3 regions of the Kluyvera chengduensis genome follow, and region 1 is predicted to be linked to each of the others. Evidence: predicted binding sites of a transcription regulator. Region 1 holds the regulator's gene; each other region holds the start of a gene.

Region 1 (10,208 bases):
GCGCGCTCGATGATTAGTCCGGTAGTTTGCAGCAACAGCGACGATTTCGGCGGTCTGGTGATTAAAGCTGAAGGTCATGTGGTTGCCGGTCAAACGCCACTGTATGAGATTAAAGGTAAATAACTGCTCCTGAGTAAAGTGAGTTAAGTGCCTTAAGCGGCGGGGGAGATCCTCCGCCGCTTTTTTTTGCAGCAAATACCCCCATATTCGGTATTCCACCGCCTTTTTTGTGCAACTAATAGTTGTCTCCGGGCGCGGCTTATAAGATCATGTGCCGTTATACGTTGTTTACGCTTTGAGGAATCCACGATGAGTGAGGCTGAAGCCCGCCCGACTAACTTTATTCGTCAGATCATTGATGAAGATCTGGCTACCGGTAAGCACAACACGGTGCATACTCGTTTTCCGCCAGAGCCGAATGGCTATCTGCACATCGGCCATGCGAAATCTATCTGCCTGAACTTTGGCATTGCGCAAGATTATCAAGGCCAGTGCAACCTGCGTTTCGATGACACCAACCCGGTTAAAGAAGACATCGAATACGTTGAGTCCATCAAAAACGACGTCGAGTGGTTAGGTTTTCACTGGTCTGGCAACGTCCGTTACTCTTCTGATTACTTCGATCAGCTGCATGCCTACGCGGTCGAACTGATCAACAAAGGCCTGGCGTACGTTGATGAACTGACGCCCGAGCAGATCCGCGAATACCGCGGCTCGCTGACCGCACCGGGCAAAAACAGCCCGTACCGCGATCGCAGCGTTGAAGAGAACCTGGCGCTGTTCGAAAAAATGCGTACCGGCGGTTTTGCCGAAGGTACCGCCTGTCTGCGCGCTAAAATCGATATGGCTTCACCGTTTATCGTCATGCGCGACCCGGTGCTGTATCGCATTAAGTTTGCCGATCACCACCAGACTGGCACCAAGTGGTGCATCTACCCGATGTACGACTTCACCCACTGCATCAGCGATGCGCTGGAAGGCATTACGCACTCTCTGTGTACGCTGGAGTTCCAGGACAACCGTCGTCTGTACGACTGGGTGCTGGACAACATCACCATCCCGGTTCACCCGCGCCAGTACGAATTCTCGCGCCTGAATCTGGAATACACCGTGATGTCCAAACGTAAGTTGAACCAGTTGGTGATGGAAAAACACGTAGAAGGCTGGGATGACCCACGTATGCCGACCATTTCGGGTCTGCGTCGTCGTGGTTATACCGCGGCATCTATTCGTGAATTCTGTAAGCGCATCGGCGTGACCAAGCAGGACAACACCATTGAGATGGCTTCGCTGGAATCCTGCATTCGTGAAGATCTCAACGAGAACGCGCCGCGCGCGATGGCGGTTATCGACCCGGTTAAACTGGTTATCGAAAACTACCCGCAGGGCGAAAGCGAGCTGGTTTCTATGCCTAACCATCCGAATAAGCCGGAAATGGGTAGCCGTGAAGTGCCGTTTAGCGCTGAGATCTGGATCGACCGTGCAGACTTCCGTGAAGAAGCCAACAAGCAGTACAAGCGTCTGGTGATGGGTAAAGAAGTTCGTTTGCGTAACGCCTATGTGGTGAAAGCAGAGCGCGTAGAGAAAGATGCGGAAGGCAATATCACCACTATCTTCTGTACCTACGATGCCGATACCCTGAGCAAAGACCCAGCAGATGGCCGTAAAGTGAAGGGCGTAATTCACTGGGTTAGCGCGGCGCATGCGCTGCCGGTTGAAATTCGCCTGTACGACCGTCTCTTCAGCGTGCCAAACCCTGGTGCCGCAGAAGACTTCCTGTCGGTGATGAACCCAGAGTCATTGGTTATCAAGCAGGGCTACGCTGAGCCGTCTCTGCAGGCCGCTGAGGCCGGTAAAGCGTTCCAGTTCGAGCGTGAGGGTTACTTCTGCCTCGACAGCCGCTACACCACCGCGGAGAAGCTGGTCTTTAACCGTACCGTTGGTTTACGAGACACTTGGGTGGGGTAATTAACGCCCAATAATAAAAACGCCGCGCTTGCGGCGTTTTTTTTTGCCTCGTTTTTAACGAAATCTTTCGTTGGAATAACGGTGTCCTTTCGGATGAAAAAATACGTCCTCTCATAGTTTCGCGTAGCGAATTAATGCAAATCTTCTAAGCCTAAGCGCTTATGTTTTTTTTCTCCTCGCTGTTACAAAAACATTATGTAAACGCTCTCATTCACATTTCATCCAGAGCCCGCAAGGCCTGAGGTGAAAATGTTTCAATAACGCACGGTGTTACAAACAGAAACCAAATATGTGCGCTTTGTCATAATCCTGCACTCTCATTGCGGAAAAGGATTGATAATTCGCGTCGCGAAAAATAGTCTATCGGTGTAGCGAAACACCTTTTTTAAGAAGTTCATTTTTTTTAAAGTTTTTATTTTTTGCTTCTGCTTTGCAGCGGCATTTTTAAAAGTCAAAGAGGATATAACTATGCGTACGTTTAGTGGCAAACGTAGTACGCTGGCGCTGGCTATCGCCGGTGTAACAGCAATGTCAGGCTTTATGATGACTCCAGAAGCAAAAGCGGAAGGCTTCATCGACGATTCCACACTGACTGGCGGCATCTATTACTGGCAGCGTGAGCGTGACCGTAAAGATGTCACTGATAATGACAAATACAAAACCAACCTTTCTCACTCCACCTGGAACGCCAACCTCGACTTCCAGTCCGGCTATGCTGCCGATATGTTCGGTATTGATATTGCTGCGTTCACCGCGATTGAAATGGCGGAAAGTGCTGAAAGCGGTCACCCGAACGAAATTGCGTTCTCCTCTAAGAACAAAGGCTACAGCGAAGATTACAGCGGCGATAAGAGCGGTATCAGCCTGTACAAAGCGGCAGCTAAATTTAAATTAGGGCCAGCATGGGCTCGCGCAGGTTACATCCAGCCAACCGGTCAGACGCTGCTGGCGCCGCACTGGAGCTTCATGCCTGGTACTTATCAGGGTGCTGAAGCCGGGGCCAATTTCGACTACGGTGATGCTGGCGCGCTGAGCTTCTCCTATATGTGGACTAACAACTACAAGGCGCCTTGGCACCTTGAAATGGACAACTTCTATCAGAACGATCAGAAGACCAAAGTTGATTACCTGCACTCTATCGGTGCGAAATACGATTTCAAAAATGACCTGGTGCTGGAAGCCGCATTTGGTCAGGCAGAAGGCTATATCGATCAGTACTTCGCCAAAGGTAGCTACAAATTTGATATCCCTGGCGGCCCGCTGACCACCAGCTACCAGTTCTACGGCACCCGTGACAAGGTGAGCGATCATGGTGTTAACGATATCTATGACGGCACAGCATGGCTGCAGGCGTTAACCTTCGGCTACAAGCTGCAAGAAGTGTTCGACTTCCGCCTGGAAGGGACCTGGGTTAAAGCAGAAGGTCAGCAGGGTTACTTCCTGCAGCGTATGACGCCAACCTACGCCTCCTCTAACGGTCGTCTGGATATCTGGTGGGATAACCGCTCTGACTTCAACGCCAACGGCGAAAAAGCGGTCTTCTTCGGCACCATGTATGACCTGAAGAACTGGGATCTGCCGGGTTGGGCAGTGGGTGCTTCTTACGTTTATGCATGGGATGCTAAGCCAGCGAGCTGGCAGTTGAACCCGGATGCGTACTACGACAAGAACAACAAGATTAAAGAGTCTGCCTACAGCCTCGATGTGGCTTACACCGTACAGGATGGTCGTGCGAAGGGTACGCTGTTCAAACTGCACTTCACCCAGTACGACAACCACTCCGATATCCCAAGCTGGGGCGGTGGTTACGGCAACATCTTCCAGGATGAGCGTGACGTGAAATTCATGGTTATCGCACCATTCACCATTTTCTGATGCTAATGCGGCAGGGGGAGACCTCTGCCGCTGCTAAGAGGCTCATCGTATGAAAAAACTAATTATTGTTGCGCTGATGGCCGCCGGGTTAACCGCCTGTGCGCAATCTCCTGCGCCGAAGGAAGATAGCAAGCTGAAGGATGCCTACAGCGCCTGTATTAACACCGCAGAAGGCAATCCGGATAAAATTCAGGCCTGCCAGAGCGTACTGAACGTGCTGAAGCAAGAGAAAGCGCACGAGCAGTTCGCTAACCAGGAAAGCGTGCGCGTCATTGACTACCAGAAATGCATTAACGCCAGAAAAATGGGCAATGATGAAGCGGTAGCGAAAAACTGCGACAAGATCTGGCAAGAAATTCGCAGCAACAACACGCCACAGAAATAAGCTTACGCTGATAATAAAAAACCGCTGCACTTTTTTGCAGCGGTTTTTTTGTGGGCGCAGTAAACGCAGGGCATAAAAAAACCAGCGCATAGGCTGGCTTTTCGAGAGGCCGTACGCTTATTTTGCGACAGCGTCGTGCGCGTGTTCATCTTCACGGCAGTCGCCTTCAGCGCAGTGACCGTAGAGATAAAGACTGTGGTTAGTTAAGCGGATACCATGCTTCGACGCGATTTCACGCTGACGAGCTTCGATGGAATCATCGCTGAACTCGATCACTTTGCCGCAGTCGAGGCAAATCAGGTGATCGTGGTGATGCTGCTGGGTCAGTTCGAAAACGGATTTACCGCCTTCAAAGTTATGACGAGTCACGATGCCGGCGTCATCAAACTGGTTCAGTACGCGGTAAACCGTCGCTAAACCAATCTCTTCACCCATGTCGATCAGGCGTTTGTATAAGTCTTCCGCGCTGACATGGTGGTTATCGGGTTCCTGGAGGACTTCCAGAATCTTTAACCGTGGAAGTGTGACTTTCAGGCCAGCCTTCTTTAATGCGGTATTGTTGTCAGTCATGCGGAATCTGTCCTGTTGCTAAACGATCAACTTCCATCAGCGAAAGTATCACAGAGAATGCACCCGAATTAATGCGTCTCATTATAGAATGACCCTATTGAAATGAAAACAGCAAGAGCCGGGTAAACTAAGCTATCAAAAACGAGGCTTCACCGACAAAGTTACGATGAGACCGCGCTAAATCAGAAGATATTGTACAGGTATGCGCTAAAAAGTTAAAAAATTGTAGCTATTATTTTAATTGCTTTTACCTATTAATGAGGCGTAGTTTCATCACTAAGCCTCATTATTTTGCATCAGGCGTTTTTGATGTCTTCCAGGTGCAGCTCTTCTGCAACCTGCTTAACCCATTTTTCAACGCGTTCAGCGGTCAGCTCAGGCTGACGGTCTTCGTCGATGGCCAGACCCACGAAGTGGTTGTCATCGGCCAGGCCTTTAGACGCTTCGAAATGGTAACCAGCTGTTGGCCAGTGACCGACGATGGCCGCACCGCGTGGTTCAATGATGTCGCGAATGGTGCCCAGCGCATCACAGAAATATTCGGCGTAGTCTTCCTGGTCGCCGCAACCAAACAGCGCGACCAGCTTGCCGTTGAAGTCCACTTCTTCCAGCGTAGGGAAGAAGTCATCCCAATCGCACTGCGCTTCGCCGTAGTACCAGGTTGGGATACCCAGCAGCAGAATATCGAATGCTTCCAGATCTTCTTTGCTGCTCTTGGCAATGTCGTGAACGTCAGCGACATCTTTACCAAGCTGTTTTTGAATCATTTTTGCGATATTTTCGGTGTTCCCGGTATCGCTACCGAAAAAGATGCCAACGATTGCCATGAGTAAAATAACCTCTTGAAACTTAATGATATGGTGGTGGCTTATTGCCCACAGATAAGGGCAATCATAGCAGAACTGAGAAGCGTGCGGAAACCGCTATCGTGCCGTACTGCACACTCTGCTACATGAAAGTGTGTTTTGGGGGGATTTTTCAGACTTTCCCCTGTCCGTGTAGCTGGGCCAGCTGGTTCATCAACATCTCTTCGATGAGTTCGCTCCGGCTCATATCACGGGCAGTCGCCAGCTCGTTGAGCGCATCAACGGCTTCGTTATTCAGCTTCAGCTCCACGCGCTTCAGACCGCGCACTTTGTCGCGTTTTAACTGATTACGCTTATTAATGCGCAGCTGTTCGTCACGCGAAAGCGGATTGGTTTTTGGTCTTCCCGGCCGACGCTCATTTGCGAACAAATCTAAGGTCGTACGGTCCGTTTGTTCTTTTGCCATGGTTCTGAGTGACTTCGGGGAAACAAGCTACCGGGCGGTGCCCGGTGCAGACAGCGCGCAATCATACATCAGTGAGACCCACACGCCAACGACCACGGCCATTCTGGCGCGCGGTCGATGCATTTTTAATCACTCGCTGAGATAACGACGGATAGCCCGCAGTACCGCATCCGGTTTTTCGGCGTGAACCCAGTGGCCCGCACCGGCGATGACGTGTGCTTTTGCCTGGGGGAATTGAGCCAGCAGCTCGCTGCGGTAGGCTTCGGTGACGTACGGTGAATTGCCGCCAGGAATAAACAGAGCAGGGTGGTCCCAGGCGGGAATGGTTTCCCAGCCGACGATGTGCGGGTATTGCTCCCACAGCACCGGCACGTTAAAGCGCCAGGCACCGTCAACAAAGGATTTCAGCAGGAACTGAATCACGCCTTCTTCTTTTAAATACTCGCGCATCACCGTCGCGGCCTGTTGGCGGGTTGCCACCCCGGCGCTGGTCACGGCGTTGATGGCCGCAAAAATCTCATCATGACGACGAACGTGATAATCCACCGGTGCGATATCAATCGCCACCAGACGGTCGATGCGTTCAGGGGCTAGTGCCGTCAGCGCCATCACCGCTTTACCGCCCATTGAGTGGCCAATCACCGTCGCTTTTTCAATACCGTTATCGTCAAGCGTGTCGAGCAGATCCTGTGCCATGGCGGGATAGGTCATCTCATCGGCGCGCGGCGACAAACCGTGGTTACGCATATCAACCTGAAGGATATCGTGATCGACAACCAGGTCACGGGCGAGGATCCCGAGATTATCGAGGCTGCCGAACAGGCCGTGGACGAGAACGATGGGAGAATTATTGTGCAGGTTTTGTGCAGATTGCGCTCGGACATTCAATTTCATAGCAAAGTTCTTTTTTTCGCATTGTCGGGTTAGGGTATCATGTTGGACATTCTAACGCTCAGGGGCAAGAAAGGAACTCATCCGAATTTTGCCGTCTTCCTGGTTTGGCGCTACCCGCTGTTGGGTTTTGACTTTATAATCCCAATGAATTGTATTCAGAAAAATTATCGCACCGGATTAAGATGAAAACGATCGAAGTTGATGACGAGCTCTATCGCTATATTGCGGCTCACACTCTGCACATTGGCGAGAGCGCGTCCGACATTTTACGGCGTATGCTGAAATTCTCCGCCGCTTCCCAGCCCGTGGCTGCTGCCGCTGCGCCGGTCGTCAAAGCAGAACCGGCTCCCGCTCCGGCCCCGGCTGCTGCTCCCGTTGCTGACGTAAAAACGGTGAAAACCGCTAAAGATAAAGTCCGTGCTATGCGCGAGCTGCTGCTCTCCGACGAATATGCTGAGCAGAAGAAAGCGGTTAACCGCTTCATGCTGATTCTGACCACGCTGTACGCTCTGGACAATAAAGCGTTTGCAGAAGCAACCGAATCCCTCCACGGACGTACCCGTGTCTATTTTGCGGCTGATGAGCAAACGCTGCTCAAAAACGGCAATCAGACAAAACCAAAACAGGTTCCGGATACGCCATACTGGGTCATTACCAATACCAATACAGGCCGTAAATGCAGCATGGTCGAACACATCATGCAATCAATGCAATTCCCGGCGGAATTGATTGAGAAGGTTTGCGGTACTATCTAATACTGACAATCTAACCCTTGCATAAGAAGGACCAGGCAATGGCAAACCATACCCGTGCAGGACAACCTGCACAGCAGAGTGATTTGATCAACGTCGCCCAACTGACGGCGCAGTACTACGTGCTGCAGCCTGATGTGAGCAACCCGGAACATGCGGTGAAGTTCGGTACGTCCGGCCACCGTGGGAGCGCAGGTCGTCACAGCTTCAACGAAAAGCATATTCTGGCCATTGCTCAGGCGATTGCTGAAGAGCGCGCGAAAAATGGAATTACGGGCCCATGCTATGTCGGGAAAGATACTCACGCGCTCTCTGAGCCGGCGTTTATCTCCGTTCTCGAAGTGCTGGCAGCAAACGGGGTGGATGTCATTGTTCAGGAAGACAATGGCTTTACGCCAACGCCAGCGGTATCTAACGCTATCCTGGTACACAACAAAAAAGGCGGCAAGCTGGCCGATGGGATCGTGATTACGCCATCCCACAACCCACCGGAAGATGGCGGCATCAAGTACAACCCACCAAACGGTGGCCCGGCTGATACCAACGTCACCAAAGTGGTTGAAGACCGCGCGAATGCGCTGCTGGCTGCCAATCTGGAAGGCGTGAAGCGTATCGCGTACGACGCGGCGCTGGCTTCCGGCCACGTCAAAGAAGTCGATCTGGTGCAGCCGTTCATTGAAGGGCTGGCGGATATCGTCGATATGGCGGCTATCCAGAAAGCCGGGCTGACCCTGGGCGTTGACCCGCTGGGCGGTTCCGGTATCGAATACTGGAAGCGTATCGCTAAGCACTACAACCTGAACCTGACCATTGTTAACGATCACGTTGACCAGACTTTCCGCTTTATGCACCTCGATAAAGACGGCGCAATCCGTATGGACTGCTCCTCCGAGTGCGCGATGGCGGGCCTGTTGGCGCTGCGTGATAAGTTCGACCTGGCATTTGCTAACGACCCTGATTATGACCGTCACGGTATCGTCACCCCGGCAGGCCTGATGAACCCGAACCACTATCTGGCGGTGGCGATCAACTATCTGTTCCAGCACCGCCCACAGTGGGGCAAAGACGTTGCCGTGGGTAAAACCCTGGTCTCTTCTGCGATGATTGACCGCGTAGTGAACGACCTGGGCCGTAAGCTGGTAGAAGTACCGGTTGGCTTCAAATGGTTCGTTGATGGTCTGTTCGACGGGAGCTTCGGCTTCGGCGGCGAAGAGAGCGCGGGCGCTTCCTTCCTGCGTTTCGACGGTACGCCGTGGTCTACCGATAAAGACGGGATCATCATGTGCCTGCTGGCGGCGGAAATCACCGCTGTCACCGGTAAGAATCCGCAGGAGCATTACAACGAGCTGGCGGCTCGTTTCGGCGCGCCAAGCTACAACCGTCTGCAGGCCAGCGCAACGTCCGCACAGAAAGCGGTGCTGTCTAAGCTCTCTCCAGAAATGGTGAGTGCCAGCACGCTGGCGGGTGACCCGATTACCGCACGCCTGACGGCGGCACCGGGTAACGGCGCTTCTATCGGCGGTCTGAAAGTAATGACCGACAACGGCTGGTTCGCGGCGCGTCCATCCGGCACCGAAGATGCCTACAAGATTTACTGCGAAAGCTTCCTCGGTGCTGAACACCGTAAGCAGATTGAGAAAGAAGCGGTAGAGATTGTCAGCGAAGTGCTGAAAAACGCCTGAGTGATTGGGGAAGAAAAAGGGAGCCGAATGGCTCCCTTTTTTATGGGCTTTATGCTGCCCCGGGGTCGGCATAAATGCCTCGCCCGGGCTACACGCAATCCATCATTGTGGTCGTTGTAGGCCGGATAAGCGAAGCGCCATCCGGCAACACCAGCACAGACTTAACTGTGCTTATTCTTCAATTCAAACCGTGGTGAGACCAGACCGTACAGCGTCCAACCGAGGAACGTCACGATGGAACCGTACAGCATCGCTTCTTCGCCGGAAGAGTAGAGCGCATAGAAGCTATACATCGCCCCAACGAATGCCACGAAGTTCGCCACGCGCGCTTTGTTTACCGGCACATTCGCCATCCGCTGAATGATGACCAGTGCAGCCATCGACAGGATGTACGGAATAATGTTGGTCACCACCGCCAGGTTCACCAGCACGTTGAACTGGTTGTTCAGCGACGGGCTAATGGTCATCAGCGACAGTCCGGACTGGATAACTACGATAACCAGCATCCCCTGTACCGGCGCATCGGCATTGCTGACGCGGGAGAAGACTTTCGGGAAGTAACCTTCATCCGCGGAGGATTTGAACACCTGAGCAATAGTGAACTGCCAGCCGAGCAGCGAGCCGCAGCAGGACATCACCATCAGCGCCATGATCACTTTCCCGACTGCCGGGGTGAACATCTGCGCGAAGGCCAGACCGAACGGCGCGGTGGAGTTGGCCAGATCCATGTTTGGCACAATACCGGCAATCACGTTGGTCGAGATGATGTAAATCACCGCTGCCCCGAGCGTCCCGCCGAGTACGGCGATC
Region 2 (10,208 bases), on a different contig from region 1:
GATGGTGTCGGTAAAACAGGTGCCGATGCAAAAGATAACGTCAGCATCTTCAATCGCCGCGCGCGTCTCCGGCAGGCTCGCCCCGCCGCTGTAAGTCCCCACAAACCCCGCGTGAGCCTCATTAAATAGTCCTTTCCCCATTAGCATCGTGGCGTGAGGGATCGGCACCGCATCTACCCATTTGTTTAACGTCGACTGAAGGCCAAAGCGTAGCGCCAGCACATCCGCCAGCAGCGACACGCGGCGACCGTCGCGCAGCAAAGCGCGGGCATGAGAGACAAACTCGGCCAGTTCAGTTGCGTCTGCCGGTGCATTGTGCGCGGTGAGAGCGTTTACAGGACGTGAGGTCGGCAGTGAAGCGATATCCGCCGGTAGCAGGAGATAACCAGGGCGGCTGTGGCGCACAATATCACGCAGCACCCGGTCAATTTCATCGCGAGCGTTAGCCGCATCCAGCACGCCCTGAGCCACCGAAACCGGGGCGCTCATCTGGCGAAAATGGTCAAAATTGCCATCCCCCAACGTGTGGTGTAAACACTCACGTCGCTGCTGTGCGCCAGTACTGGGCGCCCCGACGATATGCAGCACCGGGACGTGTTCGGCAAAGCTTCCCGCTACCCCGTTCAGCGCGCTAAGTTCCCCGACACCAAAGGTGGTGAGCAGTGCCCCGCAGCCCTGCATCCGCGCATAGCCATCGGCGGCATAGGCGGCGTTGAGTTCGTTGGCACAGCCGACCCAGCGTATCTGGCGGTGGGCAATAACATGGTCGAGAAACTGGAGGTTGTAGTCTCCGGGGACGCCAAACAGGTGGTCAACGCCGCAGTCGGCGAGGCGGTCTAGCAGGTAATCTGCCACGGTATAGGACGTTGTCATCATGCACCTCCTCCAGTCAGCTGTTCCTTTGAGTATTGAAGAAGTGTTAAGGCTGTCCAGAATTCATAAGAAAGTCCTCTGGAAAGCTAATTTTACAGATTTCAGGAGTGTACGAGCCGATGGACATTGGTTAGTGTAAGCGTATACACAACCGGATAATCTGGAGGACACAATGGTTTACCAGGCAAGTCCCACGCGTTATGAAACCATGACGTTTCAGCGCTGCGGCAATAGCGGCCTCAAGCTACCAGCCGTTTCATTGGGGCTATGGCACAACTTTGGTGACGAAACGCGGGTCGAAAATAGCCGCCAGCTGCTGCACCATGCATTCGACCTTGGCATCACCCATTTCGATTTAGCCAATAACTACGGGCCACCTCCAGGTTCAGCTGAAAGCAACTTTGGCCGTATTCTGCGAGAGGATTTTCTGCCCTATCGCGATGAGCTGATTATCTCCACTAAGGCCGGTTATACCATGTGGGACGGTCCATACGGCGATTGGGGTTCTCGTAAATATCTGATTTCCAGTCTTGATCAAAGCCTTAAGCGAATGGGGCTGGAGTATGTTGATATCTTCTACCACCACCGTCCAGACCCGGAAACGCCGCTGCTGGAAACCATGCGCGCGCTGGATCATATCGTTCGCCAGGGTAAAGCACTGTACATTGGGCTTTCCAATTATCCGGCTGAACTGGCAAGCCAGGCGATTGCAATTCTTAACGATCTCGGCACGCCGTGTCTTATTCACCAGCCGAAGTACTCAATGCTTGAGCGCGGTGCAGAAAACGGCCTGCTTCAGGTGCTGAAGCAAGAAGGTGTGGGCTGTATTGCCTTTTCACCCTTGGCTGGGGGTCAACTCACCGACCGCTACCTGCACGGCATTCCGGCCGATTCCCGCGCCGCCAGCGGCAGTATCTTCCTGAAGCCTGAGCAACTGACTGACGGCAAGCTCGAGGCCGTACGCCAGCTCAACACGATGGCCGAACAGCGCGGACAGAAGCTATCGCAGATGGCGCTGGCATGGGTACTGCGTCAACAGGCGGTCACGTCAGTTCTGATTGGCGCCAGTAAGACCGCACAGCTTGATGACGCCGTCGGCATGCTAGAAAACCGTCTTTTCAGCGCGCAGGAATGTGCCGACATTGATCGTATTTTGAGCGGTATAAAATAACAGCGAATTTAGCAAAAAGTGCTCTCTCCTGGCGATTTAAGAGTTACACCAATAATCCGGGTATTTACCGAATTGTAATATTGCGTTAACAGGCCTTTCAGGCCACGATCGTAATAGGAGAGAAGTATGTTCAGGTCACTGATTCTGGCGGCAGTGTTGATAGCATCGGCCCCGATGTTCGCGAATGCTGGTGAAATCACCCTGCTGCCATCCGTAAAATTACAAATTGGCGATCGCGATAATTACGGTAACTACTGGGACGGCGGCCGCTGGCGCGACCGTGATTACTGGCATCGGAACTGGTATCACCGCGATAACGGCTGGCACCGAGGCTGGGATAAACGCAAAGCCTATGAGCGCGGCTATCGTGAAGGCTGGCGCGACCGTGACGATCATCGTGGTCGCGGGAGAGGCCACGGTCATGGACACGGGCATCATCATTGATACTTTCCCGGAGTCGCTGCGCTCGTTCGGGCTACCGTTCAAAAGTAGCCCGGATGAGCGCAGCGACTCCGGGTTGACTACATCAGCGTTCCCAACAGCAGCCACCCATTCAGCGCCACCACAATCGCCACAATCACCCAGCCAATCCGTTTAATCCACAACGTGTTGACCAACTCGCCCATTAGCTGACGATTGCTGGTGAAAATCAGCAGCGGCACCAGCGCCAGCGCGATCCCAAAGCTTAACAGCACCTGGCTCATCACCAGAATACGCGTCGGGTCGAGCCCCATCAGAATGACGATAAATGACGGTAGCATCGTCACCGCGCGGCGGAACCACAGCGGGATGTGGAAGCGAATAAAGCCCTGCATCACCACCTGACCGGCCAGCGTCCCGACGACCGTAGAGGAGAGCCCCGCCGCGACCAGGCTCAGGCCAAAGATGGTTGCCGCCGCATGGCTCAACAACGGTTCGAGGGTGAGATACGCTTCGTCAAGGTCGGCAATGCCGGTGTGTCCGTGGAAATGGAACGCCGCTGCCGCCGTCGCCATCATCGCCAGGTTAACAAAACCGGCAATGGTCATGGCAATCGCCACGTCCCACCGCGTCGCGTGATAGCGCTCTTTTGCGCTCCCGCCATGCAGATGCTGAGTCAGTGATGAATGCAGATAAATAACGTGCGGCATGATGGTCGCCCCCAATACGCCCGCCGCGAGAAACACCGCTTCGGAGTTAGGTAACGACGGAATAATCATTCCTTTTGCGAGCGGTGCCAGCTGTGGCTGGGAGAAAATCAGCTCTACAATATAGGCCGCCGCGACAAACAGCAGCAGACCGCCGATCACTTTTTCCAGCGGTTTTTGCCCGCGGCGTTGCAGCATCAGAATCAGGAAGGTCGCAATCCCGGTAAGCACCGCGCCTTGCAGCAGCGAAATCCCGAGGATCAGTTTAAAACCAATAGCCGCGCCAATAAATTCAGCGAGGTCGGTCGCCATGGCGATAATTTCCGCCTGCACCCAGTAAAACCACACCACCGGACGCGGGTAGTGGTCGCGAATTTGCTCCGCCAGGTTTTTTCCCGTAGCAATACCGAGCTTAGCCGACAGCACCTGAATCAGCATCGCCATCAGGTTTGCCCAGACAACAACCCACAGCAGCTGGTAGCCGAAGCTCGCCCCCGCCTGAATATTGGTAGCGAAGTTGCCGGGATCGATATACCCGATGGCGGCAATAAATGCGGGTCCCATCAGCGCAAGCCTCATACGGCGCGCTGCACGACCGGTGTTACTTTCAACGCGACTGTTGTTCATTCTCTGCCTCAAAAACATAGCCTTTGCTATGTTTCAGGCTAACAGAATGAGAATGATTATCAAGTTCATTTGTAAGAGATGATAATGATTACTCTGATAGCCGGAATCAATTGCCAGACTGGAGGTTGCGGGGGTTTGGTGTACGCTTATGTTGAGAGTAGTACAACAGAGGAACTTTTCATACATTTACTTAACATCACAAAAATGTATCTTTGATCACTAATTTTGAGTTTGCTCACAGGAACTAAATATAGTGGGACGGGGATCTCGTTTTATTTAATGATGTTACATAGAATGTGCAAGAAAATTTAACCCGTCTCATGTTTGGAGCAAATATGGACCGCGTCTTGCATTTTGTTCTCGCGCTCGTGGTGGTAGGGATCCTGGCCTTGCTGGTCAGCACCAACCGCAAAGAGATTCGCATTCGTTATGTTATTCAATTACTTGTCATTGAAGTTTTACTGGCATGGTTCTTCCTGAACTCTGACATTGGTCTGGGCTTCGTACGTGGCTTCGCCGAAATGTTCGAAAAACTGCTTGGTTTTGCGAACAACGGGACCGACTTCGTCTTTGGCAGCATGAACGATAAAGGCCTGGCATTCTTCTTCCTGAAGGTTCTGTGCCCTATCGTCTTCATCTCTGCGCTGATCGGTATTCTGCAGCATATCCGTATTCTGCCGATTGTTATTCGTGCGATTGGTACCGTGCTGTCTAAAATCAACGGCATGGGTAAGCTCGAGTCTTTCAACGCCGTCAGCTCCCTGATTCTGGGCCAGTCTGAAAACTTCATCGCCTATAAAGATATCCTCGGTAAAATGTCCCGTAACCGCATGTACACCATGTCGGCCACGGCGATGTCTACCGTTTCGATGTCTATCGTTGGCGCCTACATGACCATGCTGGAGCCGAAGTTCGTTGTGGCAGCGCTGGTACTGAACATGTTCAGCACCTTTATCGTTCTGTCGCTGATCAACCCATACCGCGTTGATGCCAGCGAAGAGAACATCCAGATGTCTAACCTGCACGAAGGCCAGAGCTTCTTCGAAATGCTGGGTGAATACATTCTGGCAGGCTTCAAAGTTGCGATTATCGTTGCTGCGATGCTGATCGGCTTTATCGCCCTGATCGCCGCGCTGAACGCCCTGTTCGCTACCGTGACCGGTTGGTTTGGCTACAGCATCTCCTTCCAGGGCATTCTGGGTTACATCTTCTATCCAGTTGCATGGATTATGGGTGTACCGGCAAGCGAATCCCTGCAGGTCGGTAGTATCATGGCGACCAAACTGGTTTCTAACGAATTCGTTGCGATGATGGATCTGCAAAAGGTTGCCGCTGAGCTCTCTCCGCGCGCCGTCGGTATCATCTCCGTATTCCTGGTTTCCTTCGCCAACTTCTCTTCCATCGGTATTATCGCAGGTGCCATTAAAGGCCTGAACGAAGAGCAGGGTAACGTGGTTTCCCGCTTCGGTCTGAAGCTGGTTTACGGTTCTACGCTGGTGAGCGTACTGTCTGCTTCTATCGCAGCACTGGTTCTGTAATTCCAATCCCATTAAAAAAGGGCCTGTAACTGCGTTACAGGCCCTTTTTCTTTATGACTCCGTCTGGTAGCCAATATCACAAAGCGGCCTTGGCTTATCGATCAGATACCCCTGCATATAGTGCACGCCTAGCTCCGTCAGTAGCGCCTGCTGTGCTTCGGTCTCAACATATTCGGCAACAACCTCCAGGTTCTGCATCTCCGCCAGCTCACAGATAGAGCGAATGATCATCGCATCCATTGGATTAGTAAGCACGTCACGCACGAACGCACCGTCAATCTTGATGATATCGGCCTCAAGACGCTTCAGGCGTTCATAGTTGGCGTAGCCAGTACCGAAGTCATCAATAGCAATCCGGCAGCCAAAATCGCGGAGCATCTGTATATTGTTAATACTGGTATCTGAATTAGAAAACGCCTGCTCTTCCGTAATTTCAATGATGATACGCCGGACGTTGACGCGATAGCGCTGGAAGAGCGCGATGATTTCGGTGGCGCTCTCTTTATGCATCAACGTGTAGGGCATCAGGTTGACGGAAAAACGTTGTCCGGGAAAAGCATCCAGTGAGCGGAACAGGTTCTCCATTACCTGCATATCAAACCGTTTACTGAGGTTAAACTGCGTCAGAACAGGAATAAATTTATCCGGCATAACCATGCCATTCACATCAATGAGGCGGGTGAGGATTTCATAGTAACCTTCCCCCGATGGCTTTCTGATTGGCTGAGCATAGAGGACAAATCCTTCACGATCCAACGCCGCTTTAATGCGGTTGAGGAGCACAACGCGCTCGCTGGTTTCATCAAATGCCTCCACCTGACCGTTATCCAGCTGCAGGATCTGATTCTCTTCCCCGGCCTGTTCTGCCAGCCAGCTCAGTTGCCCCAGCGTATGGTAGAGGTTATCATCCGGTGCGCGCACCCTTCCCCAGGATATGCCGTATTCCAGATTCAGCGGCGTGTTGTTCCAGCGAATGTCCTGACGCTTGAGGAAATCAATCAGGTGGTTCAAGCGTGCCTCGGTCTCCGGGCCATTCAGCACCAGCAAAAGTTCGTTCCCCGGCAGTTGAAAGAGCTTTTCGTTGTCATCCAGATTAGGGTGTAGAACCTGAGTGATGCTGCGTTTGCACTGAATACGCATCATCATGCCGTAGTGACGGCTAAGAAAGTCCAGATTTTTGATATGCAGGCAGCACACGCTGGTGATGCCCGCCGTTTTCATATAATCCTCCAGCGCACGCAGGTTAGGCAGCCCGGTCAGTGGGTCAATCATCGCCTGCATCTGCCACTTATGTTTTAAGTGCTTGCTACGCTGATAGATTTGCAGCATGTACTGCAAACAGACGGTAAACGAGATCAGTGCCGACAGGATAAATGAGAGTGAATATTGGGTTTGAATACCGTGCAGGAAGTTTTTGTTGTACATCACCAGCACAAAAGCGGAAACAGTCCAGCTCATAATGATGAGCGGATAAGATAGCTGGCTAATCCCAAAGGCGAAAAAGATAAAGACAATAGGAACGAGATACCCGGTAAAGTAGCGCTCACCAAACGGCGCGCTGAGGAAAAACAGCATGCACATCAACGCGAGAAGCCAAGCGATAACAAAGCATTTTCCTTTCAGCCCAGCATAGCTCGCGATGTTTTTACGCCAGAAAGCTCTTGCATAGCGAGTATTCAGACACATCCGCAATGGATAATAGAACAGTTTAGTAAATATTAAGGATGCACACACCAGACCCTGAATATCAACAATCGCATAAATAACAGTGGTTATATTAAAATAACTAAACATTTCAGCAGGAACAACGGTCAATTCTCCCACTAAATACATCATAGCCTTAGCGAGCACTGGCATCGCAAAGCCAAACCAGAAAATACGTAAGCCAATATGATGAATTGCTAATCCATGCCGCCAACGCCGTCCCAGAATAGAATATAAAATAAGGCTGGAAATACATACGGCGGTCAACTGACAAAACAATAATGTTAATGAATCAAGCGGAGAAAGATGCAGCTGCCAGTAGTTGGTGGTGATAAATCCCAGTGCCAAAGGCAGTACCGCATGGCGGCCAAACAGCATCATTAGCGCAATCATGACGCTTAGCGGTAACCATGCCAGATATACAGAATGACCATCATAAAATGCGGTCGGAGAGATATATCGAGAAACAGGAATCATCGCCAGGCTAATAACCAACGCCAGCAAGAACTTTCTTAATGGGGTACTCCGTTGCACCATCATGCGTACCTGCCGATATCCTTTATCGTACGTAGAGTGACTGATTAAATATTATTGCCGGTTATTATGTGAAGCAAACCGAGTTGAGAAAACTCTGATCTACGCGGGCTTTTTATAATATAAACGCTGTTTTTTTGTTCGCATTCAGAATGCAAAAAACCCCCGCCATAGGCGAGGGTTTCGAATTTTGGTGGAGCTAAGCGGGATCGAACCGCTGACCTCTTGCATGCCATGCAAGCGCTCTCCCAGCTGAGCTATAGCCCCACAGTTTCTTTACGTTCCAAACCTGATGGGAGCAGGATTTGGTGGAGCTAAGCGGGATCGAACCGCTGACCTCTTGCATGCCATGCAAGCGCTCTCCCAGCTGAGCTATAGCCCCAACGTAAAGCTGTCGTGTTGACGGGCGGCATAATATGAATTCCCTTACACAGTGTCAACGGCAAAATACGCGAAAAAGTTCTAATCGCTGAAAAAGCAGACAAACGCGCCATATTGCTCGCCTCCTCGCAGGTTGGAGTTAAACCTGTCACATTTTCTAATAAAACGATGCTATAACATGGACATGTAATTCCCACACTGCGACTCAGGAAATTGTATGCTCAAGGAACGAATGACGCCGGAGGAGATTGCTCATCTGACAGGGTACAGCCGACAAACCATCAACAAGTGGGTGCGTAAGGAAGGCTGGAAAACGTCGCCCCGTCCCGGCGTCCAGGGAGGCAAGGCCCGACTGGTACATGTGAACGACGAAGTGATGGAATTCATCCATAGCGCTCAACGTGCTTCTGAATCTTCGGCTCCCTATGCGGTGAACGGCAGCGACAACCCTTTCCATACGCTGCTGCTGACGCTGGTTGATGAAATGACCGAGACCGAGCAGAAACAGCTCACGTCACTGCTGCTACGGGAAGGGATTAGCGGTTTATTGCAACGTCTAGGAATTCGCGGTTAAGCAATGTCTATGAAAAAACTTCCCGCAAAGATGTCCACAGAAGAACTGGCTGAAATGCTGGGTATGACCCGACAGACAGTCAATCGCTGGATTCGTGAAAAGAGTTGGCAGACTGAACCGATGCCCGGCATTAAAGGTGGTCGTGCGCGGCTGATCTTTATTACCGATGAGGTGATGGATTTTCTGGTGAATACACCGGCTTTCCGTCAGTTACCCAACGAAAACCAAATTGATGAACCCGCAGGCAGCTACACGGCCAATGCTTCCGATGCGGTCTGGCGGCAAATTAGCGACGTATTGCAGAACAACATGACACCACTGGAGCAAGAACGCTTACGCCGCCTATTGGCGCGTGAAGGCATTTGCGGCTTTCTGGCACGACTCGGGCTGGGCGATCAGAACGATAAGGTATAAAAAAAGCGGGTTTCCCCGCTTTTTTCACATCTGAACGCCAATTACTGCTGGCTTTCACGCTCGGCGATGAACGCCAACGCCTTGTTGATGCGCTCGATGCTACGGGATTTACCAATCGCGTGAACGGTGACGTCCAGGCCTGGCGACTGCCCTGCTCCGGTAACGGCAACACGCAGTGGCATCCCCACTTTGCCCATACCTACTTCCAGCTCATCAGCCGTTGCCTGAATCGCATGATGCACGTTTTCAGCCGTCCAGTCGGTAATAGCGGAAATTTTATCACGTACGACTTCCAGCGGCTGACGTGCAACCGGGCGCAGGTGTTTCTTCGCGGCGTCCGCGTCAAACTCTGCAAAGTCTTCGTAGAAGTAACGGCAGCTCTGCGCCATCTCTTTCAGGGTTTTGCAGCGCTCACCCAGCAGTTTCACCAGCTCGCTCAGCTGCGGGCCCACGCGGGTATCAATATTTTCCTGCTCAATATGCCACTGCAGGTGCGTCGCAACATATTCCGGCGCCATCGTATTGATGTAATGGTGGTTCAGCCACTGCAGTTTGTCCGTGTTGAACGCACTGGCGGATTTGCTGACCGCGTCCAGAGAGAAGAACTCGATCATCTCTTCACGAGTGAAGATCTCCTGATCGCCGTGGGACCAGCCCAGACGCACCAGGTAGTTCAGCAGCGCTTCCGGCAGGTAGCCGTCATCACGATACTGCATAACGCTGACCGCGCCATGGCGTTTAGACAGTTTTTTACCGTCGTCGCCGTTGATCATCGATACGTGTGCGTAAACCGGTACCGGCGCGTTCAGCGCTTTCAGGATGTTGATCTGACGCGGGGTGTTGTTGATATGGTCTTCACCACGGACTACGTGGGTAATTTCCATATCCCAGTCGTCAACCACAACGCAGAAATTGTAGGTTGGGGAACCGTCAGTACGACGGATGATCAGATCGTCCAGCTCCTGGTTGCTGAATTCGATCGGCCCACGGATCTGGTCATCAAAGATAACGGAACCTTCCTGTGGGTTAGCAAAACGCACCACGCAGGGTTCATTGTCAGCATGATGTTCATGACCGTGGCGGCAGCGGCCGTCATAACGCGGCTTCTCGCCGTTGGCCATCTGCTCTTCGCGCAGCGCTTCCAGACGTTCTTTGGAGCAGTAGCATTTATACGCCGTGCCTGCTTCCAGCATTTCATCAATTACCGCGTTGTAGCGGTCGAAACGTTTGGTCTGATAGTACGGGCCTTCATCCCACTCCAGATT
Region 3 (10,208 bases), on a different contig from region 1:
GCTGTCCGTAGCGTCGGTGGTGTAAACCTTCAGCACTGCGTCACCGTGCGGGTCAAAGAACTGGATGCTTTCGCGCCCCTGATCGTTGACGTGGAATGCGCTCGCCCACTGGCTCAGGAACAGACGCAGATCCAGCGCGCGCGGGTTCAGCACCAGGCCTGCGTGGCCGTCGAGGTGCTGGTGGGTGAAGGCACCAACCTGCTCGTGAACCGCATATTCGTTGCGGCAGATGCATTTGGTTTCGCCCACGTGTTCAAGTGCGGCGAGAATTGTGCGTGCATTATCCTGCAGGCGAACGGCATCGTGGCCGACGCGTGCTTCGGTCAGTTCCGCCTCGCTAATACCCATCGTGGCAGCGATGTCGCGGGCGTATTTGGCAGTGCCGCTGGCTTTAACGTCCTGATAGCGCTGCCACAGTTCGGTTGGTGAGTTTTGCATAGCTCTCTTCCTTATAATTACCCCGGCCAATGGCCGGGGGCAGGTTTCATTGATGTTGTTATCAGAAATCGACGTTAACGCCCAGCTGCCAGGTACGGCCCGGCATGACCGCCAGCGATTTATCATTGGCGTCCTGATTGGTGGACGTTTCAATGTTGCGGCTGCTCAGGTAGTCCCAGTATTTACGGTCGGTCAGGTTATACACGCCGCCGTTGATGCGGACGTTCTTCGCCACGCGCCAGTAGGCCGTCCAGTCGAGCATGCCGTAGCCAGGCACGCGCATGTATTCGCTGGTGGAATCCGTCAGCGCGCTGCCGGTGTTGGTGTAGCTTTCACGGTTAGTGGCGGTAGCGCGTTTGCCTTTCACGAACGTCGCGGTCAGCGCGGTGCCGTAAACTTTAGATGGGTCGTCCCACGCTACGCCGACGATGGCTTTCATTGGTGCAACGCTATCGAGGTCGACATATTTGTCGCCGTAGTAGCTGGATTTAGACTGCCCTTCGCTGTAGCCGTAGGCCAGGGTGGCGCTCAGGCCATCAACCTGCTCAAACCAGGTGCCGAAGTTGAACTTCGCACTGATCTCACCGCCGTAGATATAGGCTTTATCGCGGTTTTCCGCCTGATAAATGGTGTAGATATTTGACGGTACGTTAGTGAACTGGCCCGGGTTGTTCGCACGGGTGTAACGGGTGTAGGCGATAAAGTTTTTATAGCTGTTATAGAACAGCGCGGTACGCATGGTGATCCCTTCGGTCACCTCACCCTTCATGCCCCACTCGAAGTTGTCGCTGGTCTCGGTTTTCAGATCGGTATTACCGATCAGCGCATACTGACCGCGCCCCGCGTAGCTGGAACCGAGGTTCCATGAACCATACAGCTGGCTGGTATTCGGGAATTCCGCGCCGCGTTTGTATTGCAGGTAGGTCATCATGCGCGGCGTGATGTCGTACTGGAAGGTCAGTGACGGCAGCGCCTGAGTGTCTGAGTTTTTGCCATACAATTTGGAGACCGACGACTCTGTCAGCACCGTGCTGTTGGTGGTCAGGCTGTTGAGATTATCCGGCTTGGTGGACTGGTGCACTACGCGAACGCCCGGGATCACCGCAAAGTTATGGCCGTCGAGATCGAAGTTGATCTGATCCTGCAGGAAGCCAGCTACCGTGTACTCACGGCTGTCCGCTTCCGGCTGCATAATCTCGGTGAAGACGCTCGGAACCGGCGACTGGCTGAACGGACGCTGGGTTTTGGTGGTACTAGCGTTAAAGCCAGCGCTCAGGTCGTGGCGGCCCAGCGTTTTTGCCAATGCCGTCTGCATACCCCAGGTATCGGTGTCGTAGTTCGAATAGACCGTTTCCATGGTATTGGTGAAGCTGTCTGGCATATAGGTCTGGTCGTGCGCTTCGGTGTGCTGGTAGTACACCTTGGTGGACATGCTGTCGATGAAGTCGTTCATCGGCGTCCAGTCATCTTTCAGGCTCAGCCCCCAGCGACGGGTCTGGCTGGTCTGCTGCGCATTACCAATGGTCTTACTGCCGCTGTCGTTCCAGACGTCGTAATGGGTATGGTTGGTTTTATGGTAGTAATCGAGGGTACTGGTCAGTTTATGCTGATCGTTAGGTTGCCAGATCCCGGAAGTCATAAACGCGTCGGAGTGCCAGTTGGCCGGGAAGGCGTCGACGTTTGAACTGTTGGTGGTGGTCTCCTGACCATCGCGACGGCTGTAGACGAAAATCCCGCGCAGGGTTTCATCGCCGCCCGCTGCCGTCAGGCCGTTGTGCCAGCTGCGGTCAGCGGAGTCGTAACCACTGCGATAGCTAAAGGCGCTGGTTTTGCCCGGGTGCAGGTAGTCGTCCGCCGATTTCGGCTGGAAGGAGACGTTGCCGCCGATAGAAGAGTTGGCGGTTTCAGTGTCGGTTGCCCCGGACTGAATATCCACGCTGCCGTACATGTACGGGTCAATGTAGTCGCGGCCAATGCCGAAGGTATTCTGGCCCGCGCGGCTTACGTAGCTACGGCCGGTAGCGTTTGGCTGGGCAATCCCGTCAACGTCGATACCAACGCGGTTGCTCTCGAGCCCGCGAATGTTATAGCCGGTGTAGCCGCCGCGGTCGAAGCCGCTTTTGCCGTTTCCGGAGCCGCCGCTGGAGCCGGTCGCGCCAATCAGAGGTTCATAGCGCATGATGGAACCAAAGTCGTTGGCCCCTTTGTCCTGCAGCTCCTGCGCGCTAATGGCGTGCTGGCTACCCGGTTTCAGAACCGGTGCTGGTGCGGTGACGGTCATTTGCTCGGCGCTGTCTACCGCGGCGGTTTTGTCCTGTGTGTCAGCCGCAACGGCGGAAGTCTGATAAATCGCTGCAAGCAAAGAGGTTACCAGTAGGCTTTTCTTGCACCACGCCTCTGATTGAATGGATTTGTACATAGTTGCCATGCCTTTCATCGTTATTAGTATTGGCTCACTCGCTACTTCCAGAAGTCGGCTTTTCCTTAAGCGCTTCGAACGACTCCGTTTAATGTGATGCGAATAGTAATGATAGGAATTATCATTTGCAATAAAGTTTGCAAATAAATCTCTATGCATGCAACATTTTGATTACAATCAGTCCTTTGACTCATCGCGAGAATACTATGACGCAGAAAGCCGCTATTACGGTCACCTACTGTTCCCAGTGTAACTGGATGCTGCGCGCCAGCTGGATGGCGCAGGAGCTGTTGCACACCTTCAGCACCGACATCGCTTCGGTAACCCTGGTACCCGGCACCGGCGGAATTTTTACCATTACCGTCGGCGAGGCGCTTATCTGGGACCGCAAGCGTGACGACGGTTTCCCGGATGCCGCCGAGCTGAAACGCCGGGTGCGCGACGTCTGCTTCCCGGAAAAACCGCTGGGACATGTGGACAAACACGAGGCATAAAGCGGCTGCGAAAGCCTCATTAAAAGTGTATTATTAATGCATCTTTATTGGTGAGGAACAGGCTATGGCAGGCAAACGCATCGACCGGGAAAAACGGACCATCCGCAGCATGATTGCGCTTTATCAGCAGCGCTGCCCGCAGGCGCAGGACGATGCAGAGCACTATCAGGCGTTGAATGCCTATGCTGATAAACGATTGGATAAGTGCGTGTTTGGTGAGGAAAAACCGGCCTGCAAACAGTGCCCGGTACACTGCTATCAGCCTGCCAAACGCGAAGAGATGAAGCAGATTATGCGCTGGGCAGGCCCGCGTATGCTGTGGCGTCATCCAATCCTGACTATCCGCCATCTGATTGACGACCGTCGCCCGGTACCGGAGCTGCCGGAAAAATATCGCCCGAAAAAATAGCTACATCGTGCGGCAATGACGGCGATATTCCGACGGCGAACGCGCCGTATGCTTACGGAAAATTCGGCAGAAATAGTTGCTGTCCTCAAAGCCGCAGTGATGGGCTATCTCTTTGATTTTCATCTCATACCCGCGCAGTAATTTCTTCGCGAGCTCAAGCCGCACGGCGGTCAGATACTCGTTGAATCCCACCGATCCTGACTTCTGAAACAGGTGCGACAGGTAGTTCGGCGTAATGTGGAACTTCTTCGCCACCGTCTCCCGGCTGAGCGCTTCGGCGGCGTGCTCATCGATATATTCCTGAATCGCCAGAAACAGCTCTTTGCTCTTGCTGACCGTGTCCGCCAGATGGGTGAGCTGATCGATACAGTGGCTCAGCAGCCCGCTCAGCACAATCTGCGCCGTCGGCATCACCGGGCGAATAGCCAGTTCGTTCATCGCCAGCAGTAAATATGACCCCACCCGAGGCCCGAGGCGCGCGACGTGCTGCTTACGGATCTCCACGAATTTTTTGCCGTCGAAGCGCTGTAGGCTGAAGCCCAGCTTCTGCTTGCTGAACAGGATGCTTAGCGTGGTGGCGGGGCCTTGCCACTGCGGGGCGTTCCAGCGGCCACCGGGCAAATATAGCGCTTGTAATGGCCCCAGCGGCGCGCTCAGGCAACCATCGGCAAGCTCGCCTTCCAGCACGATCTCCATCCGGGGAAACGATACGCTCATTGCCAGCTCCGGCGCAGGCTGCGAGGTTTGCGGAAACCGCACGACAAGGTCGCTTTGCCGGGCAAGCAGCTGCTCCAGCACGGGGACGAGGGATTGCTCTGACATGCTCATGTCCTGGTTATTATTCTGGATTTTGAATCTCATCACACTTTATTTTGCTGTACACAAAAATCCAGCGTTGTGTAGCTATCTCATACAGAATGCCGGCCGCTCGTGCAGTAACTTTTCATACATGTTGTGAAATGGTTAACAAAAGAGAGGGCGGTATGGACAAGCAAGCGGCATTCTGGCTGGAGGCGCTGGGCGCGAGTGGCGAACTGTCAGCGACGATGAAACATGAACTGGATACCCAGGGCTACACTATAGTCCACGGCGTGGCGGATGCCGACTGGTTGGCGGCGATGCGCGAACGCATTGACTATCTGGTGGAGAAAGAAGGGGAGAACCTGGCGGTGGAGCACCACCAGGAAGAGACGGCGACCCGCGTGGCGAACCTCGTCAATAAGGGCGTGGTATGGGAGAAGGTGTGGTCGCATCCGCTGATTTTGTCGGCGTGCCGCTATATCTTTGAGGGCGAGTTTAAAATCTCCAGTCTCAACGCCCGCGAAGCGCTGTACAACGGGGGTCATCAGCCGCTGCACGCCGACTGGAAAAAGCCGCGTCCGGACTTCCCGAAGGTGCATCTGGTCAACACCATCTGGGCGATTGACGATCTCTATGCCGCCAACGGCGCACCGCGGATTATTCCGGCAACCCATCTGCGCCCGGAGTTACCGGAAGAGGTACTGGAGGATGTGGGATTGCCGCACCCGGATGAGGTAATTTTTGAGGCGCCGGCAGGCAGCGTGATGATCTACAACGCCCACGCCTGGCACGGCGGCACCACCAACCGTGAAGGCTCGCGCCGCCGCGTTCTGCATGGGTTGTATATCGACCGGGCGGATACCGCGCAGCAGGATCAGCGACGCTGGTTAACGCCGGAAACGGCGAGCCGGTTGACCCCGGCGCAGAAGTGGCTGTTGGATGTGGAATAACGCCACGCATTAGCGTTTTTTGTAGGCCCGATAAGCGTAGCGCCATCGGGCAATTTGTTGCGCGATGCCGGATGGCGGCGTAAACGCCTTATCCGGCCTACCGGTTTTGTGCGGGACTAGCCTCCTACCACCACCCGATACCCCGCCCGTTCCACCATCGCCTGAATCGGCGCAATCTCCTCGGGCTCAGGCGCTTTTATCCCCGCCATCGCCCACTCCCGCTCCAGCAGAGAATACTTCGGCTCGCCGTATTGATGGAACGGCAGCAGATGCACTTCCTCAACCGGTAGCGGCGTCAGAAACGCCAGAATCTGTGCGACGTTCTCGGTGCTGAGGGTGTAACCGGGGATCAGCGGCAGCCGCGGAATCACCTTAATCCCTTCCGCGACCAGCAGGCGAAAATTCTCCAGCACCCGCGTCTGGTTCATGCTCAGCACCTGACGCGCCTGTGCGCAGTCCATGATTTTGAGATCAAACAGTACCTCATCACATGCCCGCGCCAGCGGCAGCAGGCGGCGAGGGGAGGTATCGCCCGCGGTTTCAATAGCGGTGCGAATACCCCACTGCTTAAGGCGCTGCAAAAAGCGGGTGGCGAACTCGGCCTGCATCAGCACTTCGCCGCCGGAGAGCGTTACACCGCCGCCGGACGCGCGGAAAAACACCTCGTCTTTGAGTACTTCTCGTTCGAGGGATTCCAGCGTCACGTCGCGGCCAATATTTTCCCACGCGCCGGACGGACACTCCTCGGCATCCTGCAAACAGGTGGCGCAGTGCAGGCACTTGCTCTCCCGGCGCACGGTCTCGATTCTCGGCGACATCGACTCCGGGTTGGCGCACCACGGGCAGGTGTGCGGGCAGCCTTTGAAGAACACCACGGTACGGATGCCCTGACCATCGTTCAACGAATAGCGCTGGATATTGAAAATGCGCGCCGTGTCGGCGCGCGTCTCAATCACCTCACAGCTGATGCGCGGTGCGGCGGATAATGTCATCCTGAATCTCCTTCGACAGCTCGACAAAGAAGGCGCTGTAGCCCGCTACGCGCACCACTAGCCCGGCGAAATCCTGCGGGCGCTGCTGGGCTTCGCGCAGGGTCTCGGCGTTCACCACGTTGAACTGAATATGCTGGAGCTTGAGCTTGGTAAAGGCGTGCAGGAAATCGGCCAGCTTGTTAAGGCCGCTTTCCCCCTCCAGCGTTGCCGGGGTGAACTTGACGTTCAGCAGCGTGCCGTTGGAGAGCAGGAAGTTATCGAGTTTGCTCACCGATTTCAGCACCGCCGTTGGCCCCTGACCATCCTGGCCGACCATCGGCGACAGTCCGCCGTCCGCCAGTTGCTCTCCGGCAAAACGTCCGTCCGGCGTTGCGCCGACCACCGACCCTAACGGCACGTGGGCGGAGACGGTATAGGAGCCCGGCGTAAACTGGCCGCCGCGCGGGTTGCGGTATTTTTCCACCTCTTTGCAGTAAAAACGCAGCAGATCGGCGCTGATGTTATCGACATCGTCGATATCGTTACCGTATTTCTCAAAGCGGTTCATCAGCCGCGCGCGAACCTTTTCGCCCTCCGGCGTGGCGAAGTTGGCCTTCAGCACCGCCAGCAGTTCGTCGAAGCTCATACGCTGCTGGTCGAACACCATCCCTTTCAGCGCATGCAGCGAATCGCTCAGGTTGGCGATGCCGATGCCCTGCACGCCGGAGAAGTTGTAGCGCGCGCCGCCGTCGGTAATGTCTTTGCCGTTGGCGATGCAGTCTTCAACGAATGAGGAGAGCAGCGGCACCGGCGCCCAGTCGCGGTGGCCGATATCGCAGATATTGCTGCCTTCGACCATCAGCTTTATGTAGTGACGAATTTTATCGCGGATGCTTGCCAGCAGGCCGTCGTAGGTGAGTTGGGAATCGCCTTCGTGCTCAAGCATGACGATTTCCATCACCTTCAGCAGGTTGAACATGGCGATGTCATGTAAACCGTAGGTGCGACCCGGAATCGACAGCTCTACGCAGCCAACCACCGCGTAGTCGCGGGCATCTTCCAGCGACACGCCACGGTTAAGGAACGCCGGTACCACTACCTCATCGTTGAAAATCTGCGGAATGCCGGTACCGAGGCGCACGGTTTCGGCGGTTTTGCGCAGGAACGGGCGGTCGATCAGTTCATTGACCCGCACCCCGAGGTTCGGCTGCGGCAGGCGTACGTTCTGGTAGGCATCCAGGCAGGTAAAGGAGAGGATATTCACCGCGCTGCGGCCGTTCTCGGTCAGGCCGCCGAGCAGGGCGGTGTAGCCGGTTGGAAAACCGGCGAAGTAGCGGGCGCTGCTGGTAGAGCGCAGCAGCACAATGTCGTTGCACTTCACCCACAATGACTCCAGCAATTCCTGCATAAACGCCGGGTCTTCGCCGTGGTTCAGCGACGCTTGCCAGAATGGCAGCATGTACTGGTCAAAGCGGCCAAGCGAGATGGAGCTAGCGTTGGACTCATACTGCAAAATGATGTTCATGTACCAGAACAGCTGGCTGGCCTGCCAGAAGTTTTCCGGCTTCTGTGCGGCGTTATGGCGCGAGATGCTTGCGATGGCTTCCAGCTCCTGACGACGCTGCGGGTCAGGGCAACGGCTCGCCATCTCATCGGCCAGCGCGGCGTAGCGCAGAATGTGGCGCTGCGAGGCTTCCAGCAGAATCAACACTGCCTGGTAAAAGGTGTTATCCGGCTGCTCGCGCAGATGGGCATGCATCTCATTGACCAGCGCATCCAGGCCGTTATTCAGCAGACGCGGGTAGTCGATAATGATATGGCCCTGGCCTTTGTCGGTCTGGTTGACGCTGAAAATTTGTGTGCTGACGGCGGCTTTCACGTCGTCGGTCATCTGCGCGTTGATGAAATCCTTCATCGAGCGCTTTTCCCAGTACGGGAACAGTTCGTCGCGGTACAGGCGCTTGTCGTCGTCGCTGATATTGAAACGGTCCTGCGGACGGGTCGGGAACTGGTCCAGCTCTTTTAGCAGCCAGTACGGGTCCATCTCCGGCGACATAATCCCGGCACGCGGTTTGATGGTGCGGTTGCCGGCAATCAGTTCATCGTCGCGAATGCTGATGGCGACGTTATCGAGAATATGGGCGGTGGCTTTGGCGCGGCGAATAATCACCGGCTCGCCGTCGGTCTGACGGTGGCTTTCGGTGTAGAGGACGGCGCGTTCAAGGGAGATTTCGCGCGGGTTGGCGAAGAGGGCGTCTTTCAGGCGCTGGATACGATTAGTCATTTTGCGGGCTCCTCGGGAGATTAACCTGACGTTTCTTATGGCTTCTACGTTAGGCAAATGCGGGGCGGGGAGACAGAAGAGAATGAGGTGATTTACTGGATTATTGTGATCAAAAGGGAAAAATGCGATCTCAATTTTGTCTGGGTGGTAAACCAGATTGCCGGATGGCGGCTTCGCCTTATCCGGCCTACAGGTCCGTGCCGCTTTTGGGTTTGTAGGCCTGATAAGGCGAAGCCGCCATCAGGCGCGACTAACGCAGCGAAGCAATCCAGTTCATCGCCAGCTCCGGCCACGCGGCGGCGGGCAGGCCTTTGGCGCCGCGAATACCAAATCCATGCTTACCTTCGGCGAACAGATGCAGCTCGGTCGGCACGTGATGCGTGCGCAGGGCGTTGAACATCACCAGTGAGTTGTCGACCGGTACCGACGGGTCATCCACCGCGTGCATCAGGAAGGTTGGCGGTGTTTGCGCGGTAACATTCAGCTCAGGAGAGTAGTGCTTAATCTGCTCAGCGGATGGAGCGTCGCCAATTAAGGCGCTGCGTGAGCCGGGGTGAGCAATGGCTTTATCCATCGAGATAACCGGGTAGCCGAGCACCACGAAATCAGGACGCGCGCTCTGTTTATCAACGTCGTCGAGTGGCGAATAAACCGCCTCGTCGTAGCGCGTCTCAAGGCTTGCGGCAACGTGCCCACCCGCCGAGAAGCCCATCACGCCGATTTTTTGCGGATTGATGTGCCACGTTGCCGCGTTGGCGCGTAAGGTGCGCAGCGCCCGCTGAGCGTCAGCCAATGGCGCATTGGCCCCTTCGGCGTGACCATCGGCGGGCATACGGTAGGTCATCACGAACAGCGTATAGCCTTTGGCGTTAAACGGCGCGGCTAAATCGCTGCCTTCTTTATCCAGCACCACTCGCTGGTAAGAGCCGCCGGGGGTGACCAGCAGCGCCACGCCGTTGGGGTGCTCCGGGGCATAGACGGTCATTTCCGGCGCGCGGATGCCGGTGACGGCGCGATCCGGCAGATTCGGATCTTTGCTACGTTCCACCAGCGCGTAGCGCACTGGGCTATTTTTAGCACCCGGCGCTTCGCCATTGGGCCAGACGGAAAGGACGGGCAGGGCGGCAAAAGCCGTCTGTGCGGAAAATGCCAGGACAAGAGCAGCGGACAAAGGTAAGCGAATCATAGACGTCTCCACGGGGAAAACGCTTATTTATCATCCATTAAATTGTGAGAACGGGAATGCATTCACAAAATGGTGTTTCATAAATAGAGAAACGAGAAGGTGTGAGGTGGGTATTATTCCCGGTGTCGCGTAGCCCAGCCGGGCGCAGCGACGCCGGGGAAAACTTACGCGCGGGTGGCGATAAGGATCGCGGACGCTTTGATCAGCGCAATCGCGCGGCTGCCTTTCGCCAGCTTCATCTCGCTCTGGCTTTCGT

The links. The regulator Fur, encoded in region 1, represses iron uptake genes when iron is present. The targets are predictions, from matches to a motif close to ATAATAATGAGAACNACTATCAA.
Region 2: ACH1XZ_RS00850 (Nramp family divalent metal transporter) is a predicted target of Fur. The motif match lies at 3,839-3,861, and genes of this name have one in related genera.
Region 3: ACH1XZ_RS15090 (TonB-dependent receptor domain-containing protein) is a predicted target of Fur. The motif match lies at 2,960-2,982, and genes of this name have one in related genera.

Annotation. Positions count from the first base shown of each region.
Region 1 covers NZ_JBIQOI010000002.1:988,458-998,665, reverse strand. Annotated here, with positions in the region: gene nagE (PTS N-acetyl glucosamine transporter subunit IIABC) at 1-123, shown strand, start outside; gene glnS (glutamine--tRNA ligase) at 310-1,968, shown strand; gene chiP (chitoporin ChiP) at 2,437-3,843, shown strand; gene ACH1XZ_RS10315 (ChiQ/YbfN family lipoprotein) at 3,893-4,228, shown strand; gene fur (ferric iron uptake transcriptional regulator) at 4,346-4,798, opposite strand; gene fldA (flavodoxin FldA) at 5,095-5,625, opposite strand; gene ybfE (LexA regulated protein) at 5,777-6,070, opposite strand; gene ybfF (esterase) at 6,200-6,964, opposite strand; gene seqA (replication initiation negative regulator SeqA) at 7,147-7,719, shown strand; gene pgm (phosphoglucomutase (alpha-D-glucose-1,6-bisphosphate-dependent)) at 7,758-9,398, shown strand; gene potE (putrescine-ornithine antiporter) at 9,560-10,208, opposite strand, start outside.
Region 2 covers NZ_JBIQOI010000001.1:178,259-188,466, reverse strand. Annotated here, with positions in the region: gene ACH1XZ_RS00865 (alpha-keto acid decarboxylase family protein) at 1-873, opposite strand, end outside; gene mgrA (L-glyceraldehyde 3-phosphate reductase) at 1,046-2,044, shown strand; gene ACH1XZ_RS00855 (DUF2502 domain-containing protein) at 2,171-2,488, shown strand; gene ACH1XZ_RS00850 (Nramp family divalent metal transporter) at 2,566-3,798, opposite strand; gene ACH1XZ_RS00845 (NupC/NupG family nucleoside CNT transporter) at 4,134-5,336, shown strand; gene ACH1XZ_RS00840 (sensor domain-containing phosphodiesterase) at 5,388-7,580, opposite strand; tRNA gene ACH1XZ_RS00835 (tRNA-Ala) at 7,766-7,841, opposite strand; tRNA gene ACH1XZ_RS00830 (tRNA-Ala) at 7,881-7,956, opposite strand; gene ACH1XZ_RS00825 (YfeC-like transcriptional regulator) at 8,173-8,529, shown strand; gene ACH1XZ_RS00820 (YfeC-like transcriptional regulator) at 8,539-8,943, shown strand; gene gltX (glutamate--tRNA ligase) at 8,985-10,208, opposite strand, start outside.
Region 3 covers NZ_JBIQOI010000005.1:200,375-210,582, forward strand. Annotated here, with positions in the region: gene ACH1XZ_RS15085 (hemin-degrading factor) at 1-438, opposite strand, end outside; gene ACH1XZ_RS15090 (TonB-dependent receptor domain-containing protein) at 500-2,857, opposite strand; gene ACH1XZ_RS15095 (Rdx family protein) at 3,064-3,351, shown strand; gene ACH1XZ_RS15100 (nitrous oxide-stimulated promoter family protein) at 3,416-3,760, shown strand; gene ACH1XZ_RS15105 (helix-turn-helix transcriptional regulator) at 3,761-4,582, opposite strand; gene ACH1XZ_RS15110 (phytanoyl-CoA dioxygenase family protein) at 4,744-5,511, shown strand; gene ACH1XZ_RS15115 ([formate-C-acetyltransferase]-activating enzyme) at 5,628-6,503, opposite strand; gene ACH1XZ_RS15120 (formate C-acetyltransferase) at 6,469-8,766, opposite strand; gene ACH1XZ_RS15125 (alpha/beta hydrolase) at 9,017-9,952, opposite strand; gene ACH1XZ_RS15130 (TOBE domain-containing protein) at 10,117-10,208, opposite strand, start outside.